DNA from 3 places in the Streptomyces sp. PU-14G genome. Region 1 is predicted to be linked to each of the others. Evidence: riboswitches for the same ligand, from Rfam matches in the RefSeq annotation. Region 1 holds a riboswitch; each other region holds the start of a gene.

Region 1 (4,547 bases):
CGGTGAGGAGACCACGCAGGTGGCGCGGGGCAGCGTCGTCTACGTACCGGCGCGGACGCCGCACAAGTTCCACCACATCACCGAGGACCTGCGCGTTCTCGTGGTCTTCTCGCCCCCTGAGGACTGAGCGCCCGCGCATCCGCAGGCTCCTGTACCCGGCGGGCCGCCGTACCCCGCGGGCCGCCGACGTTTCAGGGTTACCTCAGGGTCAGGTTCAGGGGAGGACCGGGGCACGAGCCGCCCCATCGCCTTGCGGACCCCTCTAGCATCGACGTCAGAGGGCACGACGCCTTCGAACACACCCAGAGACGGAGCACACAGTCATGGACGCGAAAGGCACCCTCGCCGGACTCCCCTGGTGGGTCACGTGGATCGTCATACCGGTGATCGCGCTCGTCGTCTTCGGCGGCCTGATCGCCAGCCTGGTCGGCTTCCTGGTCGGCCTGCTGTTCAAGGTCCTGGTCTTCGTCGCCCTGGTCGGCGGTGTCGTCTACCTCGTCCGCCGCTTCACGTCGGGCTCCTCCTCGCGCAGCGACTGGTGACCGCCCGCGCCGCCGCGCGGTGACGGGCGCGCCCCGTCCCGCGGAGGCGGCCTACGGCCCTCGTACCCGCGGCGGCGGCCGACGGCCCTCGTACCCGCGGTGCCGGCCGTCGGCTCTCGTACCCGCGGCGGCGGCCGTCGCGGCGGCGGCCGGTCTCGCGTGCTCGTCGCCGGGGGGCGGTGTCACTTCGGCTTGCGGCGGCGGCCACCCCGGCGGCCGGGGGCGGGTACGGCGGGCGGCGCCCCAGGCGGCGCGGAGCGCGGCGCTCCGCTTCCGCCCCGGTCCCCGTCCGCAGGCGCAGGCGTGGGCGTGGGCGCAGCCATGGACGAGGACGCGGCCCGCGAACGGTCGGCGGAGACGACCAGAGCCGCCAGCAGCGTCGTCACCGGCACCGAGGCGACAAGACCGATGGAGCCGACCAGGGTGCGGACGATCTCCTCGGCGACCACCTCGCTCGTGGCGACCATCGTCACGTCACTGCGCGCGATGGAGAACAGCAGCAGCAGCGGCAGCGCGGCACCCGCGTACGCCAGCACCAGCGTGTTGACGACGGACGCGATGTGATCCCGCCCGATGCGCATGGCGGAGCGGTAGATCTTGAGCCAGCTCGCCCCCGGATCCGCCTCCCGCAGCTCCCACACGGCCGACGTCTGGGTGACCGTCACGTCGTCCAGCACGCCGAGCGAGCCGATCAGCACCCCGGCCAGCAGCAGCCCCTGGATCTCGATGCCGGGATACAGCCCGTGCACCAGCCCCGTCTGGTCGTCGGTGTTGCCGGTCAGCTGGGCCCAGTCGATGAACAGCGACCCCAGCACTCCGATCAGCAGCAGCGACACCAGCGTCCCCAGCACCGCCACCGAGGTGCGGGCCGACAGCCCGTGGCACAGGTACAGCGTGGCCAGCATGATGGCGCTGCCCCCGATCACCGCCACCACCAGCGGATTCGACCCCTGGAGTATCGCCGGCAGGATGAACAGCGTCAGCACCGCGAAGCTGATGACCAGCCCGACCAGTGCCAACACCCCGCGCAACCGCCCCACCAGCACCACCACGAGCGCGAACACGACGGCGAGCAGCACCATGGGCACATCGCGATTGGTGTCGACGACGCTGTACTGCAGCTTGCGCGGCGCCTTCTCGGAGTACCCGACCACGACCTTCTGGCCGACCTCGTAGGTGCGGGTGGCATCCGGAGTGACGACCTCCGTGAAGGTGCGGCCCGCGTCCTTGCCCTCGGTGACCTCCACCGTCGCCTTGCGGCACGGGCCGTGCGCTCCCCCGCCCTGGCCCTGCGCGCCGCCCGCCGACTGCCCGGCCGAGCCGCCACCCGAAGCAGGCGGTGGCTGGCGGACGTTGACGTCACCGCAGTCGACCTCGACCAGCTTGGTCACCTTCGCACCGAACGTCGGCCGGTCGAAGCCGACACCCGAGTGATCGTGCGGGTGCCCTGGCGCCCCGCCGGGCCACAGCACCACCAGCCCTGCCAGCACCGCCACCGCGAACGGCACGAGCACGGCGGCGATCACCTTCCGCAAATGACGGGAGACGGGCGCCGCCGGCCCGTGCCCGTGCCCGTGCCCGTGCCCGTGGCCATGGGCGTGGCCGTGCCCGTTTCCTTGGGCGTGCCCGTGGGTGTGGCTTTGCCCATGAGCGTGCCCGTGCCCGTGGGCGTGACCGTGGTCTTGGCCGTACGCGGGGACTTGACCGTGCACGTGGCCTTGACCGTGCGCCTGCTGCGCGGGCGCGTAGCCGTAGCCCTCTCCCTGCACGGGTGCGTAGCCGTAGCCCTCTCCCTGCGCGGGTGCGGGTCCGTGAACCTCCCCCTGCACAGGGGGCCGGCCCGGCTCGGGAGGGTGGGCGGAGCCGGGCGCGGGGCCGCGGTGGGGCGTCGGTTGGTCCGGCGAGTGCGAGTGGGTCACCGACCGATCATCGCAAGAACGGCCATGCGGGGTGTTCAGTACGGGCGGTGTGCCGTTAGCGTAGAGACGCCTTTGCACATCGCGGGAGCTCCGAGCACGGGGCTGAGAGGGCGCTGACCTCCGTGATAAACCACGGAAGCCGCTGCGCCGACCGCCGAACCTGTTACCGGGTAATGCCGGCGTAGGGAGTGGGTCTCATGACCACGCAGGATGCACACGCGCGCCCCGAGAACACCTCGGACGCCACCGAGCCCGCGCAGCGCGCCATCGGCTCGCACAAGGGATATCTGCAAGGACCGCGCCCGGACATCCGGGTGCCCGTCCGACGCGTGCATCTCACCAACGGCAAGGACGTGACGCTCTACGACACCTCCGGGCCGTACACCGACCCCGCCATCGACACCGACGTGCGCCGCGGTCTCGCACCGCTGCGCGAGAACTGGATCATCCAGAGGGGGGACACCGAGGAGTACGCGGGCCGCGCACTGCGGCCCGAGGACGACGGACTCAAGCACACCAGCCCGCGCGGCGGACTGCTCCGGAGCGGATCGAGTGACCTGGCCGGCCTGGACGCCGTCTTCCCCGGCCGCCCACGCCAGCCGCGCCGGGGCCGCGACGGCGCCGCCGTCACCCAGCTCGCGTACGCCAAGCGGGGCGAGATCACACCGGAGATGGAGTACGTCGCACTCCGCGAGAACCTGACGCCCGAGTTCGTCAGGGACGAGATCGCGGGCGGCCGGGCCGTCCTCCCGGCCAACGTCAACCACCCCGAGACCGAGCCGATGATCATCGGGAAGAACTTCCTGGTGAAGGTCAACGCCAACATCGGCAACTCGGCCGTCACCTCCTCCATCGAGGAAGAGGTCGAGAAGATGACGTGGGCGACCCGCTGGGGCACCGACACCGTCATGGACCTGTCCACGGGACGCAACATCCACACCACCCGGGAATGGGTGCTGCGCAACTCCCCCGTCCCCATCGGCACCGTGCCGCTCTACCAGGCGCTGGAGAAGGTGGACGGCAAGGCCGAGGAGCTGTCCTGGGACGTGTACAAGGACACCGTCCTCGAACAGTGCGAACAGGGCGTCGACTACATGACGGTCCACGCCGGCGTGCTGCTGCGGTACGTGCCGCTGACAGCGCGCCGCAAGACCGGCATCGTCTCGCGCGGCGGCTCCATCATGGCCGCCTGGTGCCTCGCCCACCACAGGGAGAGCTTCCTGTACGAGCACTTCAGCGAGCTGTGCGAGATCCTGCGCGCCTACGACGTGACGTTCTCGCTCGGCGACGGGCTGCGCCCCGGATCGATCGCCGACGCCAACGACACCGCACAGATGGCCGAGTTGGACACCCTCGGCGAGCTCAACCGCATCGCCAAGGCGCACGACGTGCAGACCATGATCGAAGGCCCGGGACACGTCCCGATGCACAAGATCAAGGAGAACGTCGACCGGCAGCAGGAGGTCTGCGAAGAGGCCCCCTTCTACACCCTGGGGCCCCTCACCACGGACATCGCACCCGCCTACGACCACATCACCAGCGGCATCGGCGCCGCGATGATCGGCTGGTGGGGCACCGCGATGCTCTGCTACGTCACCCCCAAGGAACACCTCGGACTGCCCGACAAGGACGACGTCAAGACCGGCGTGATCACCTACAAGATCGCCGCCCACGCCGCGGACCTCGCCAAGGGCCACCCCGGCGCCCAGGACTGGGACGACGCCCTGTCCGACGCCCGCTTCGAGTTCCGCTGGGAAGACCAGTTCAACCTGGCCCTCGACCCCGACACCGCCCGCTCCTTCCACGACGAGACCCTCCCCGCCGAACCCGCCAAGACCGCACACTTCTGCTCCATGTGCGGCCCCAAGTTCTGCTCCATGAAGATCTCCCAGGAGATCCGCGAACAGCACGGCGCCACCATGGACGAGGTCGAGGCCGGAATGGCCGAGAAGTCCCGCGAGTTCGCCGCCGCGGGCAACCGGGTGTACCTGCCGATGGCCGAATGACCACCCGGGCGCCCGGGACGGCTGTGTAGAGTCCCACCGGGGCCCGAAGCCGCACGTTGGAGGTGCGACTTCGGGCCCCG
Region 2 (5,468 bases), on a different contig from region 1:
TGGCGATGCGCTCGGTGTTGCGAACGGTGCCCTCGCGTGAGGAGCCGCCGGCGCCGTAGGTGACGGAGACGAAGGTGGGGGACACCGCCTCGATCCGACGCAGCGCGTTCCACAGCGTCCGCTCGCCCTTCTCGGTCTTCGGCGCGAAGAACTCGAAGGAGAAGGACTGCTCGCCGCTCGCGAGCTTGTCACGCACGGTCGGCGGACGGTCTGTCCTGGGAGCTGAGATACCGATGGCCATGCATGCAGGCTAACGGCCTGGCCTGCGCAGCGGCTCGGCGCGGAGACGGTAAAGGCGGTTCTGTCCGGTTACCGGATGGCCGATGTCCACCTGGTGGACAGCCGAGCGACTCCGTGTTACCGAGCCGCGCCCGTTTTGTCGCCTTCGGCCGCCTCCCGCAGCCGCCCGGCGAACGAGGCGGCGGCCTCCCCCGGGTCGTCGGCCCGGGTGAGCGCACGGACGACGACCGCCCTGCGGGCCCCTGCCTCCAGCACCTGATCGAGATTCCCGGCGTCGATACCGCCGATCGCGAACCACGGCCGCGCTGCCGGCTCCCCCGCCGTCCTGGCCGCGGTGTGACGGACGAGATCAAGCCCCGGTGCCGGGCGGCCCGGCTTGGTGGGCGTCGGCCAGCAGGGGCCCGTGCAGAAGTAGTCGACACCGGGCTCGCGCAGCGCCGCGTCGGCCTCGGCCGCCGCGTGGGTGGAGCGGCCGATCAGCACCTCACCGCCCAGCAGCGTCCGGGCCGCGGGCACCGGCAGGTCGCCCTGGCCGAGGTGGAGCACGTCGGAGGCGGCGGCGTGCGCCACGTCGGCCCGGTCGTTGACGGCGAGCAGCGCGCCGTGCCGGCGGCAGGCGTCGGCGAAGACGGCGAGGTGCTCCAGCTCCTCGGCCGCCTCCATGCCCTTGTCGCGCAGCTGGACGATGTCCACACCGCCCGCCAGCACCGCGTCGAGGAACTCGGGCAGATCGCCCTGCTCCTTGCGCGCGTCGGTGCACAGGTACAGCCGGGCGTCGGCGAGCCGCTCGCGGGCGGTGGGCGGCGAGACGGCGGCGGGCGAGGTGCGGGACATGGCGGTGTACTTCCCCCCAGGAGGGGGTGCACGGACCGAGGACGGCCCGTGCACCCGGTGGATGTGCGATGGTGCGTGCGGCGGCGGCGCACGTGCCGCCGCCTCGGTTCAGCCGCTCAGACGGCCAGGGCCTGGGCGCGGCGCTTGACCTCCGTGCCCCTGTTCTCCCGCAGGGCCGTCACCGGCGACCCCGGCAGCGACTCGTCCTCCGTGAACAGCCACTCCAGCATCTCCTCATCGCTGAACCCGTCGTCCCGCAGCAGCGTGATCGTGCCGGTCAGGCCCTTCACGATCCGGCCCTCGCCGAGGAAGGCGGCGGGAACCTGCAGCACCCTGTTCCCGGACTCGGCCTCGCGCCGGACGGCGAGCAGCTGCCCCTCCTTCACGAGCTGCCGCACGCGGGTCACTTCGACGTCGAGCCGCTCGGCGACCTCGGGCAGGGTGAGCCAGGCGGGAACGAGAGCATCGGTCTTTGCGTCAATCTCGGTCACGGTCCCCAGACTGCCATCCAGGAGTGACGGTCACTACCGCGCGGCCTTCTTCAGGGCGACGGCCGCGTCGCCGACCAGCACCGGGTCCACGGCCGCGCCCTGCTGGATCAGCTTGCGGCCCTGCGCGAGATCGCGCGGACGGCCGACCGCCAGCAGCGCGGCCAGCCGCTCACCGCGCAGCCAGCACACGCTCCAGGCGGCACCGCCCGGATCACCGCGCCACACCAGCTCGTCGCCCTCGCCGTGGTGCCCCGCGTACTGCACGAAGCGGCCGAACTGCTCGGACCAGAAATACGGCACCGGGTCGTAGTCGACGCTGTCGGCCGCGCCGTCGGCATGCCCCTCGGCCAGCAGGTTCGCGGCCACCGTACGCGGCCCCTGGAGCGCGTTGTCCCAGTGGTGGACCAGCAGCCGCTCGCCGTAGCGGGCCGACGGGAAGGAGGCGCAGTCCCCCACCGCGTACACCCCGGCCAGGGAAGCGCGCAGCCGGGAGTCGGCGCGCACCGCACCGTCGGGGCCCAGCTCGACACCGGAGTCGCGCAGCCATCCGGTGGCCGGGCGGGCGCCGATGCCGACGACGACCGCGCCGGCCGCCAGCCTGTCCCCGTCGGCCAGCAGCACCGCACCCCGCTCGACGCCCGAGACGGCCACACCGGTACGCAGCTCCACCCCGGCCTGCGCGTACCAGGCCCGCATCGGCTCCGAGACCAGCGCGGGCAGGGCGCCGGGCAGCGGCGTGCCGGCGGCCTCGACCACCGTCACCTCGCAGTCGCGCTCACGCGCCGCCGTCGCGAACTCCGCACCGATCCAGCCCGCCCCCACCACGACGACACGGGCGCGCTCGGCCAGCACCGGACGCAGCCGCCTGGCATCGTCCAGGGTGCGCAGCAGGTGCACCCCCGGCACACCCTCGCTGCCGGGCAGCGCCACCGGCTCCGCGCCGGTCGCCACGACCAGGCGGTCGTAGTGCACGGGTCCCGCGTCGGTGACCAGCAGCCGCTCGTCCGCACGCAGCCCCGTGACGGCGCGGCCCAGCTCCAGCTCGATGTCCAGACCGGCGAAGTCGATGTCGAAGAGCGGCGCCTCGGTCTCCTCGCCGGTGCCCAGCAGCACGGCCTTCGACAGCGGCGGCCGGTCGTAGGGGGCGTGCGGCTCGGCGCCGATCAGCCGCACCGACCCCGGCCAGCCCTGCTCCCGCAGCTGCACGGCGGTCTGCACCCCCGCCATGCCGGCACCCACGATCACGACCCGCTGCTGCTCTCCGCTCCCACTCACGCGCTCACTGTATGCCGGTGGGGCCCGCCCGCCCTCGGACGGCCGACCGGGATCGGCTACGACCACCGGCCGAGGCCCTTACCCCGGGGCTGAGCACCGCAGTAGGCTGGCCCCCGTACACCCAGCACACGCGGGAGCCCGGACGCACCGGGCTGAGAGGGAGGCTGAGACGGCCTCCGACCGTCCGAACCTGATCCGGGTCATTCCGGCGAAGGGAGCAGCGGCATCCCCATGCGCGACACGCACTCGGGCCACCCCGACGTCCTCGTCCTCGGCGGCGGCCTCATCGGCCTGGTCACCGCCTGGCGCGCCGCCCGGCGCGGGCTACGCGTCACCGTCGTCGACCCCGAGCCCGGCGGCGGCGCGGCACAGGTCGCGGCCGGCATGCTCGCGGCCGTCACCGAACTGCACTACGGCGAGGAGACACTCCTCGACCTCAACCTCGCCTCCGCCGCCCGCTACCCCGGCTTCGTCGCCGAGCTGGAAGAGGCGTCAGGACTCGACGTCGGCCACCGCGCCTGCGGCACCCTCGCCGTCGCGCTCGACGCCGACGACCGCGCCCACCTGAGCGAGCTGCACGCGCTGCAACAGCGGTGCGGCCTGCGCTCCGAGTGGCTGACCGGGCGCGAATGCCGCCGCCTGGAGCCGATGCTGGCGCCGTCCGTACGCGGCGGGGTCCGCGTCGACGGCGACCACCAGATCGACCCGCGCCGCCTGGCCGCGGCCCTGCTGCGGGCCTGCGCACACGCGGGAGTCGCCTTCCGGCGGACCACGGCGAGGCGGCTCCTGGTCGCCGGCGGCCGGGCCGTGGGCGCCGCCACCGCCGACGGCGGCGAGGTGTCCGCTGGCCAGACCGTCCTCGCGCTCGGCTCGCGCAGCGGCACGCTCGACGGCGTGCCCGCCCACGTGCCGGTGCCGGTCCGCCCCGTCAAGGGCCAGGTGCTGCGGCTGCGGATGCCGGCGTCCGGTGGCGCCCGCGGGCCGTTCCTCTCCCGGACCGTCCGCGCCGTCGTCCGCGGCGGGGCGCTCTACCTGGTGCCGCGCGAGAACGGCGAACTGGTCGTCGGCGCCACCAGCGAGGAACTGGGCTGGGACACCACCGTCACCGCGGGCGGCGTCTACGAACTGCTGCGGGACGCGCACGAACTCGTGCCCGGCGTCACCGAACTGCCACTGGCCGAAACCGTCGCGGGCCTGCGCCCCAGCTCCCCCGACAACGCGCCCCTGCTCGGCCCCACCGCCCTGCCCGGGCTCCACCTGGCCACCGGACACCACCGCAACGGCGTGCTGCTCACCCCGCTCACCGGCGACGTGCTGGCCGAGCTGCTGGCCGACGGCGAGCTGCCGCCCCTCGCCCGGGCGTTCACCCCGGACCGCTTCGCCACGTCCCCCGCCCCCGAGCCGCAGGAGCAGACCGCATGACCTCCACCACCGCGCAGGTCACCGTCTCCGTCAACGGCGAACCCCGCCGGCTGACGGAGGGGACCACCCTCGACCAGCTCGTGACCGCCCTCACCGCCGCACCCTCAGGGGTGGCCGCCGCGCTCAACGAGGACGTCGTCCCCCGCGGCAGCTGGGCCACCACCGCGCTCGGCGAGGGCGACCGCGTCGAAGTACTCACCGCAGTCCAGGGAGGCTGAGCACCACCATGGCCGACGATCCGCTGACCATAGGCGACACCACCCTCAACTCCCGCCTGATCATGGGCACCGGCGGCGCCCCCAGCCTGGACGTGCTGGAGAAATCCCTGCTCGCCTCGGGCACCGAACTGACCACCGTCGCCATGCGGCGCCTCGACCCGTCCGTCAGCGGCTCCGTACTGTCCGTACTCGAACGGCACGGCATCCGCGTCCTGCCCAACACCGCGGGCTGCTACACGGCGGGAGAAGCCGTGCTCACCGCGCGGCTCGCGCGCGAAGCGCTGGGCACCGACTGGGTCAAGCTCGAGGTCATCGCCGACGAACGCACCCTGCTGCCCGACCCCGTCGAACTCCTCGACGCCGCCGAGACCCTGGTCGACGACGGCTTCACCGTGCTGCCCTACACCAACGACGACCCCGTCCTCGCCCGCAAACTCGAGGACGTCGGCTGCGCCGCGATCATGCCGCTCGGCTCCCCCATCGGGTCCGGACTCGGCATCCGCAACCCCCACAACTTCCACCTCATCACCGAACGGGCCACGATCCCCGTCATCCTGGACGCCGGGGCCGGCACCGCCTCCGACGTCGCCCTCGCCATGGAACTCGGCTGCTCCGCCGTGATGCTGGCCTCCGCGGTGACGCGGGCCCAGGAGCCCGCTCTCATGGCGGCGGGCATGCGGTGTGCTGTCGAGGCGGGGCGGCTCGCGTTTCGGGCCGGGCGGATTCCTCGGCGGTGGTATGCCTCGGCGTCCTCTCCTGCGGAGGGCTTGGCCGACTTTGACCCTGAGCGGCCCGCCTTCCGCTGATACCCCAGCCCCTGGGGTGGGCCCCTCATGCGCTGATACCCCCGCACCTGGGGGGTGGCCCCCCATGACCTGCCCTTTCTAGTGGGGCCGCCCACCCCCGAGGGGTGCTCTCTATCCGGGGGGCTCCGCCCCCCACACCCCCCGGAATCGCTTCGCTCGTCCTCAATCGCCGGACAGGCTGA
Region 3 (5,468 bases), on a different contig from region 1:
GAGCAGCACGCGGCCCTCGTCGGCTCGTTGGAGTCCGGCGACGACGCGCAGGAGCGTGGACTTCCCGCTGCCACTGGGGCCCAGTACGCACACCGTCTCGTGCTCGGACACCTCCAGGTCGACCGCGTCCAGCGCCGTGTGCGTCCCGAACCGTACGGTCACGCCGTCCAGTCGCAGCATTCAGAACTCTCCCTGGCTGTCGGTCCTCACGCGCTCCAACGCGAAGAGAACGGCCGTGCAGACGAGCATCAGGATGGTGCTCAGAGCCATCGCCTGGCCGTAGTTGGACTCCCCCGCGCGGCCCAGCATCCGGGCCACGGCCACCGGCAGTGTCGGCATGTCCGGACGCGCGATGAACACGGTGGCGCCGAACTCGCCCAGGGAGACGGCGAAAGCGAAGCCCGCGGCCACCAGGAGGGCCCGGCGTACCAGCGGGAAGTCGACCTCCCTCCAGGCACGCAGGGGTGAAGCTCCCAGTACGGCGGCGGCCTCACGCAGACGGACGTCCACGGCCCGCAGGACGGGCAGCATGGTGCGGATGACGAAGGGCACGCCCACCAGCGCCTGCGCCAGGGGTACCAGAATCCATGTCGAGCGCAGGTCGAGCGGGGGCTCGTCCAGGGCGATGAGGAAGCCGAATCCGACGGTGACGGCAGAGGTGCCCAGCGGCAGCATCAGCAGGGCGTCGAATCCCCGCACCAGCCGGCCGGCGCGGGAGGCACCGCCGTTCTTCCGTGTGACGGTCAGGGCCGCGGCGGCCAGCCCACCGACCACCAGGGCGATGGCAGTCGCCACCGCGGCGTACGCGAGGGAGTTGCCGATGGCTTCCACGGGAGCGACGACGAAGGTGGCGCTGTCCGTCTGTCCGGCCAGGTCGCGGAAGGAGGTGAGCCCGTATCCGTCCGGCCCGTCGAACGCCCGCTGGACCAGCACGAGCAGCGGCACGACGGTGAGCACGAGGATCACGGCCAGTACGCAGCACAGCACCGTCCACTGGCCGGCCCCCGCCGGGCGCCGTGCGGTGTGTTCCGCAGGCAGGAGGCGGAGCGCCGTCTCCCGCTTTCTCAGTGACCAGGCGTGCACGGCCAGCAGGGCCGCCACGGCGACGAACTGGAGCAGCGTCAGCACCGCGGCGGTCGGCAGGTCCAACAGGGAGGCGGTCTGGCGGTAGATCTCCACCTCCAGCGTGGCGAAGCGCGGCCCGCCGAGCACCTGGATGACGCCGAAGCTGGTGAAGGTGAACAGGAAGACGATGAGGGCCGCGGCACCGACGGACGGCGCCAACGCGGGCAGGGTGACACGCCGCCACGCGGTGAACCGTCCGGCGCCCAGCATCCGTGCCGCCTCCTCCTGGCGCGGGTCCAACTGGGACCAGAAACCGCCGACCGTACGGACGACGACGGCGTAGTTGAGGACCACGTGTGCCAGCAGAATGGCCCACACGCTGGTGTCCAGGCGCAGTCCGAACCACGCGTCAAGGGCCCCTCCGCGCCCGGCGAGCGCGAGGATCGCGGAGCCGATGACGACGGTCGGCAGGACGAACGGCACGGTCACCACCGCGCGCAACAGCCGCTTGCCGGGGAAGTCGAGCCGCGCGAAGACCCAGGCGGCGGGCAGCGCCAGGGCGAGGGTCAAAGCTGTGGAGGCGGCTGCCTGCCACACGGTGAACCACAGCACCTTCAGAGTCCCGGCGTCACCGAGCACCTGCCCGAGCCGCTCCAGGTGCCAGTGGCTGCCGGCACGCAGCCCGCGCCCGACGATCGCGGCGACGGGGTAGCCGAAGAAGACGGCGAAGAACGCCACCGGCACGGCCATCAGCCCGAGCCGCACCCAAGTGCCCCGGTCCCGGGGGCGGCGGGTGCGGCTTCCGGGGGCTATTTCACGGCGAGCGAGGTCCACGTCTTGATCCACCGCTCACGGTTCTTGGTGATCTTTTCGGGGGGAAGAGTGGCCGGATCCTCGATGGTCTGGCCGTACTTGGTGAACAGCTGCGGCAACTCCGCGTCCTCGCGGACCGGGCTGACGAACATCTGCAGCGGCAGGTCCTCCTGGAACCGCTTGCCGAGCAGGAAGTCGAGCAGCTTCTTGCCGCCCTTGGTGTTCTTCGCCCCGGCGAGCAGTCCGGCGTACTCGGTCTGCCCGAAGCACGTCCCCTTCGCGACGCCTGTGGGCGCCTGCGCGGGCGGGTTCTTGTCACCCAGCACCTCGACGGGCGGGCTGGAGGCGTAGGAGACGACGAGAGGCTTGTCGCCCTTGCCCTTGCCGCCGCGTGACCCGGTGAAGCGGTCGTTGTAGGCCTGCTCCCAGCCGTCGACGACCTCCACACCGTTGGCCCGCAGCTTCTTCCAGTAGCCCTGCCAGCCCTTCTCGCCGTACTCGGCGATGCTCGCCAGGACGAAGGCCAGCCCGGGCGAGGAGGTGGCGGCGTCCTCGGTCACCAGGAGGTCCTTGTAGCGGGGCTTGGTCAGGTCGTCCAGGGTGCGCGGGGGTTCGAGTTTCTTGTCCGCGAACCACGCGCGGTCGTAGTTGACGCACACCTCGCCGGTGTCGACGGGGGTGACCCGGTGCTTCTTCCGGTCGGCCTGGAGCCGTTCGGGAACCTTGTCCAGCCCCTTGGCCCGGTACGGCGTGAAGACGCCCCGGTCGAGGGGGCGGGAGAGGAGGGTGTTGTCGACGCCGAAGAAGACGTCTCCCTGCGGGTTGCCCTTGTTGAGGACGGCCTGGTTGACGGCGGCTCCGGCGTCGCCGCCACGGAGCACCTTGACCTTGTAGCCGGTCTTCTTGGTGAAGTCCCGAAGAACGGACTTGGAGACGGCGAAGGAGTCATGCGTGACGAGAGTGACCGTCTTGGAGTCCCCGCCGCCGCCCGAGCCGCCGCAAGCGGTGGCGAGAAGGGCGAGGGTGAGGGCGGCTGTGGTGGCAGCGGCGGCGCGCCGCACGTGCGTGTTCATCAAGGCATCGACTTCCTACCCGGCATGACCCGGGCGAGGTTCGAGGGTCTGCGGCACGTACGGGACGGCCGCACTCTCAGCGCTGTGAGCGCTCCCCTGTCGGCTGTTCGGTTGTGTGCGGATACCGGCCGGTCGGTGGCGAGCCGGCATCAGCGGTCGGTCGCAGCCGGTTTCGACTGCGCGGTGGGGTGCCGTTCGGGCACACCCCATCGAACAGTACCAGCCGGGCCCAACTACACGGTCGTCAGCGTTCCGTCGCCGCGAGCTGGCCGCACGCTCCATCGATCTCCTGGCCCCGGGTGTCCCGGACGGTCACCGCCACACCGTGCGAGGCGAGCGTCCGCACGAACTCGGCCTCGTCCTCGGGGCGGGAGGCGGTCCACTTCGAGCCGGGCGTCGGGTTGAGCGGGATGAGGTTGACGTGCACCCGCTTGCCCTTCAGCAGCCGCCCCAGCAGGTCGGCACGCCACGCCTGGTCGTTGATGTCCCTGATCAGGGCGTACTCGATGGAGACCCGGCGCCCGGACTTGGCCGCGTACTCCCAGGCCGCGTCCAGCACCTCCCTGACCTTCCAGCGGGTGTTGACGGGGACGAGGGTGTCGCGCAGCTCGTCGTCGGGGGCGTGCAGCGAGACCGCCAGGCGGCATTTGAAGCCCTCGTCGGCGAAGCGCAGCATGGCCGGAACCAGACCCACGGTGGAGACGGTGATGCCCCGCTGCGAGATTCCCAGCCCGTCCGGCTCCGGGTCGGTCAGCCTGCGGATCGCCCCGATGACCCGCTTGTAGTTCGCCAGCGGTTCGCCCATGCCCATGAAGACGATGTTCGACAACCGCGCCGGACCACCCGGCACCTCGCCGTCCCGCAGCGCACGCATACCGTCGACGATCTGGTGGACGATCTCGGCGGTGGACAGGTTGCGGTCCAGCCCTGCCTGGCCGGTCGCGCAGAACGGGCAGTTCATGCCGCAGCCGGCCTGTGAGCTGATGCACATGGTGACCCGGTCCGGGTAGCGCATCAGCACGGACTCCACCAGCGTTCCGTCGTGCAGCTTCCACAGCGTCTTACGGGTGGCATCGTCGTCACAGCTGATGTGCCGCACCACGCTCATCAGCTCGGGCAGCAGCTCGGCGGCCAGCTTCTCGCGGGCAGCGGCGGGGATGTCCGTCCACTGCTCGGGGCGGTGCTCCAGCCGCGCGAAGTAGTGCTGGGAGAGCTGCTTGGCGCGGAACGGCTTCTCCCCCGCCGCGGCAACGGCGTCCCGCCGCTCGGCGGGGCTGAGGTCGGCGAGGTGCCGCGGCGGCTTCTTGGCTCCGCGCGGCGCGACGAACGTGAGTTCTCCGGGTGCAGGCATAGCTCATCCAGTGTCGCAGACCCGCGACGGTGCTCTCTCAGCCTGCCCCGACGAAGATCACCAGGAGCAGCCAGACAACGGGGGCCGTCGGCAGCAGGGAGTCGAGGCGGTCCATGATGCCGCCGTGCCCCGGCAGCAGAGTGCCCATGTCCTTGATGCCCAGATCACGCTTGATCATCGACTCGCCCAGATCGCCCAGGGTGGCACTGACCGCGACGGCCAGTCCCAGCAGCAGCCCCTGCCACCAGCTGCCGTCGTCGATCAGGAACTGGGTGCACAGTGCCCCCGCCGCCATGGCGAACGACACCGCGCCGATCAGGCCCTCCCTGGTCTTCCCCGGACTGATGCGGGGCGCCAGCTTGTGCCGTCCGAAGCGCCAGCCCACGGCGTAGGCGCCGGTGTCGCTGACGACGGTGAGGATCAGGAACGTCAGCACCCGCCGCGGCCCGTCGTCGGCCGCCAGCATGAGGGCGACGAAGGTGGCGAGGAACGGGACGTAGAAGGCGGCGAAGAGGCCCGCCGTCACGTCTCGCAGGTAGTCGGCAGGCGGCTGGGCCATCCGCCACACGAGCACCGCGAGAGCCGTGAGGGCCATCGCCACCCAGGCCCCCTCCGCGCCCCGCAGGTACCCGGCGATGGTCATGGCGGCCCCGCCCACCGCCAGAGGTACCAGAGGGGCGCTGATGTCCTTGCGCTCCTTGAGCCGCGAGGTCAGCTCCCACAGACCGACGACCACGGCGACGACGATGACACCGAGGAAGACGGGCTTGTAGAAGAAGAGCGAGGCCAGGATGACCACGCCGAGACCGAGGCCGACCCCTATGGCGGCCCGCAGGTCGCGTCCGGCACGCTTCTTGCCCTCCCCCGCGGCCGGCGCCGTGGCCGCACCCTCGGGGGCGTCCGGCTGCTCGTGCGGACGGTTCGGCTGCGCGTGCGGCCGGTCCTGATCGTGGGGCTGCGCGCCGCCCGTGGAGTCGGCGGGGCCGGGTCCTGGTCCCGGGCCTGGGACACCGGGGCGTTCCGGGCGGCTGGAGGGGCCGCCTCTCTCGTCACCGGGGTCCCCCGGGTCGGACACAATGGGCATACGCCGAGTCTGCGACGCATCACCCCCCACGTCGTGCACGGGGACGCTCACGTCGCGCGTGGAGAGGTGACCATCGCCCGGG

What was found. Region 1 has a riboswitch for thiamine pyrophosphate ahead of thiC (phosphomethylpyrimidine synthase ThiC). Riboswitches for the same ligand answer to the same signal wherever they lie in the genome.
Positions count from the first base shown of each region.
Region 2: it holds a riboswitch for thiamine pyrophosphate, as region 1 does, so the genes downstream of both, thiO (glycine oxidase ThiO) here and thiC (phosphomethylpyrimidine synthase ThiC) in region 1, are expected to answer to the same signal.
Region 3: it holds a riboswitch for thiamine pyrophosphate, as region 1 does, so the genes downstream of both, AB8Z75_RS11110 (thiamine ABC transporter substrate binding subunit) here and thiC (phosphomethylpyrimidine synthase ThiC) in region 1, are expected to answer to the same signal.

Region 1 is NZ_JASKYT010000335.1:25-4,571, reverse strand. Features, by position in the region: gene AB8Z75_RS27870 (cupin domain-containing protein) at 1-127, shown strand, start outside; gene AB8Z75_RS27865 (DUF5326 family protein) at 324-542, shown strand; gene AB8Z75_RS27860 (YibE/F family protein) at 725-2,254, opposite strand; TPP riboswitch at 2,533-2,666, shown strand; gene thiC (phosphomethylpyrimidine synthase ThiC) at 2,659-4,467, shown strand.
Region 2 is NZ_JASKYT010000186.1:8,272-13,739, forward strand. Features, by position in the region: gene metF (methylenetetrahydrofolate reductase [NAD(P)H]) at 1-241, opposite strand, end outside; gene thiE (thiamine phosphate synthase) at 358-1,074, opposite strand; gene AB8Z75_RS21040 (Rv2175c family DNA-binding protein) at 1,191-1,565, opposite strand; gene AB8Z75_RS21045 (NAD(P)/FAD-dependent oxidoreductase) at 1,599-2,792, opposite strand; TPP riboswitch at 2,961-3,075, shown strand; gene thiO (glycine oxidase ThiO) at 3,072-4,262, shown strand; gene thiS (sulfur carrier protein ThiS) at 4,259-4,480, shown strand; gene AB8Z75_RS21060 (thiazole synthase) at 4,489-5,286, shown strand; gene AB8Z75_RS21065 (LysR substrate-binding domain-containing protein) at 5,449-5,468, opposite strand, start outside.
Region 3 is NZ_JASKYT010000067.1:4,386-9,853, reverse strand. Features, by position in the region: gene AB8Z75_RS11120 (ABC transporter ATP-binding protein) at 1-180, opposite strand, end outside; gene AB8Z75_RS11115 (ABC transporter permease) at 181-1,815, opposite strand; gene AB8Z75_RS11110 (thiamine ABC transporter substrate binding subunit) at 1,875-2,951, opposite strand; TPP riboswitch at 2,947-3,059, opposite strand; gene rlmN (23S rRNA (adenine(2503)-C(2))-methyltransferase RlmN) at 3,196-4,302, opposite strand; gene AB8Z75_RS11100 (phosphatidate cytidylyltransferase) at 4,340-5,468, opposite strand, start outside.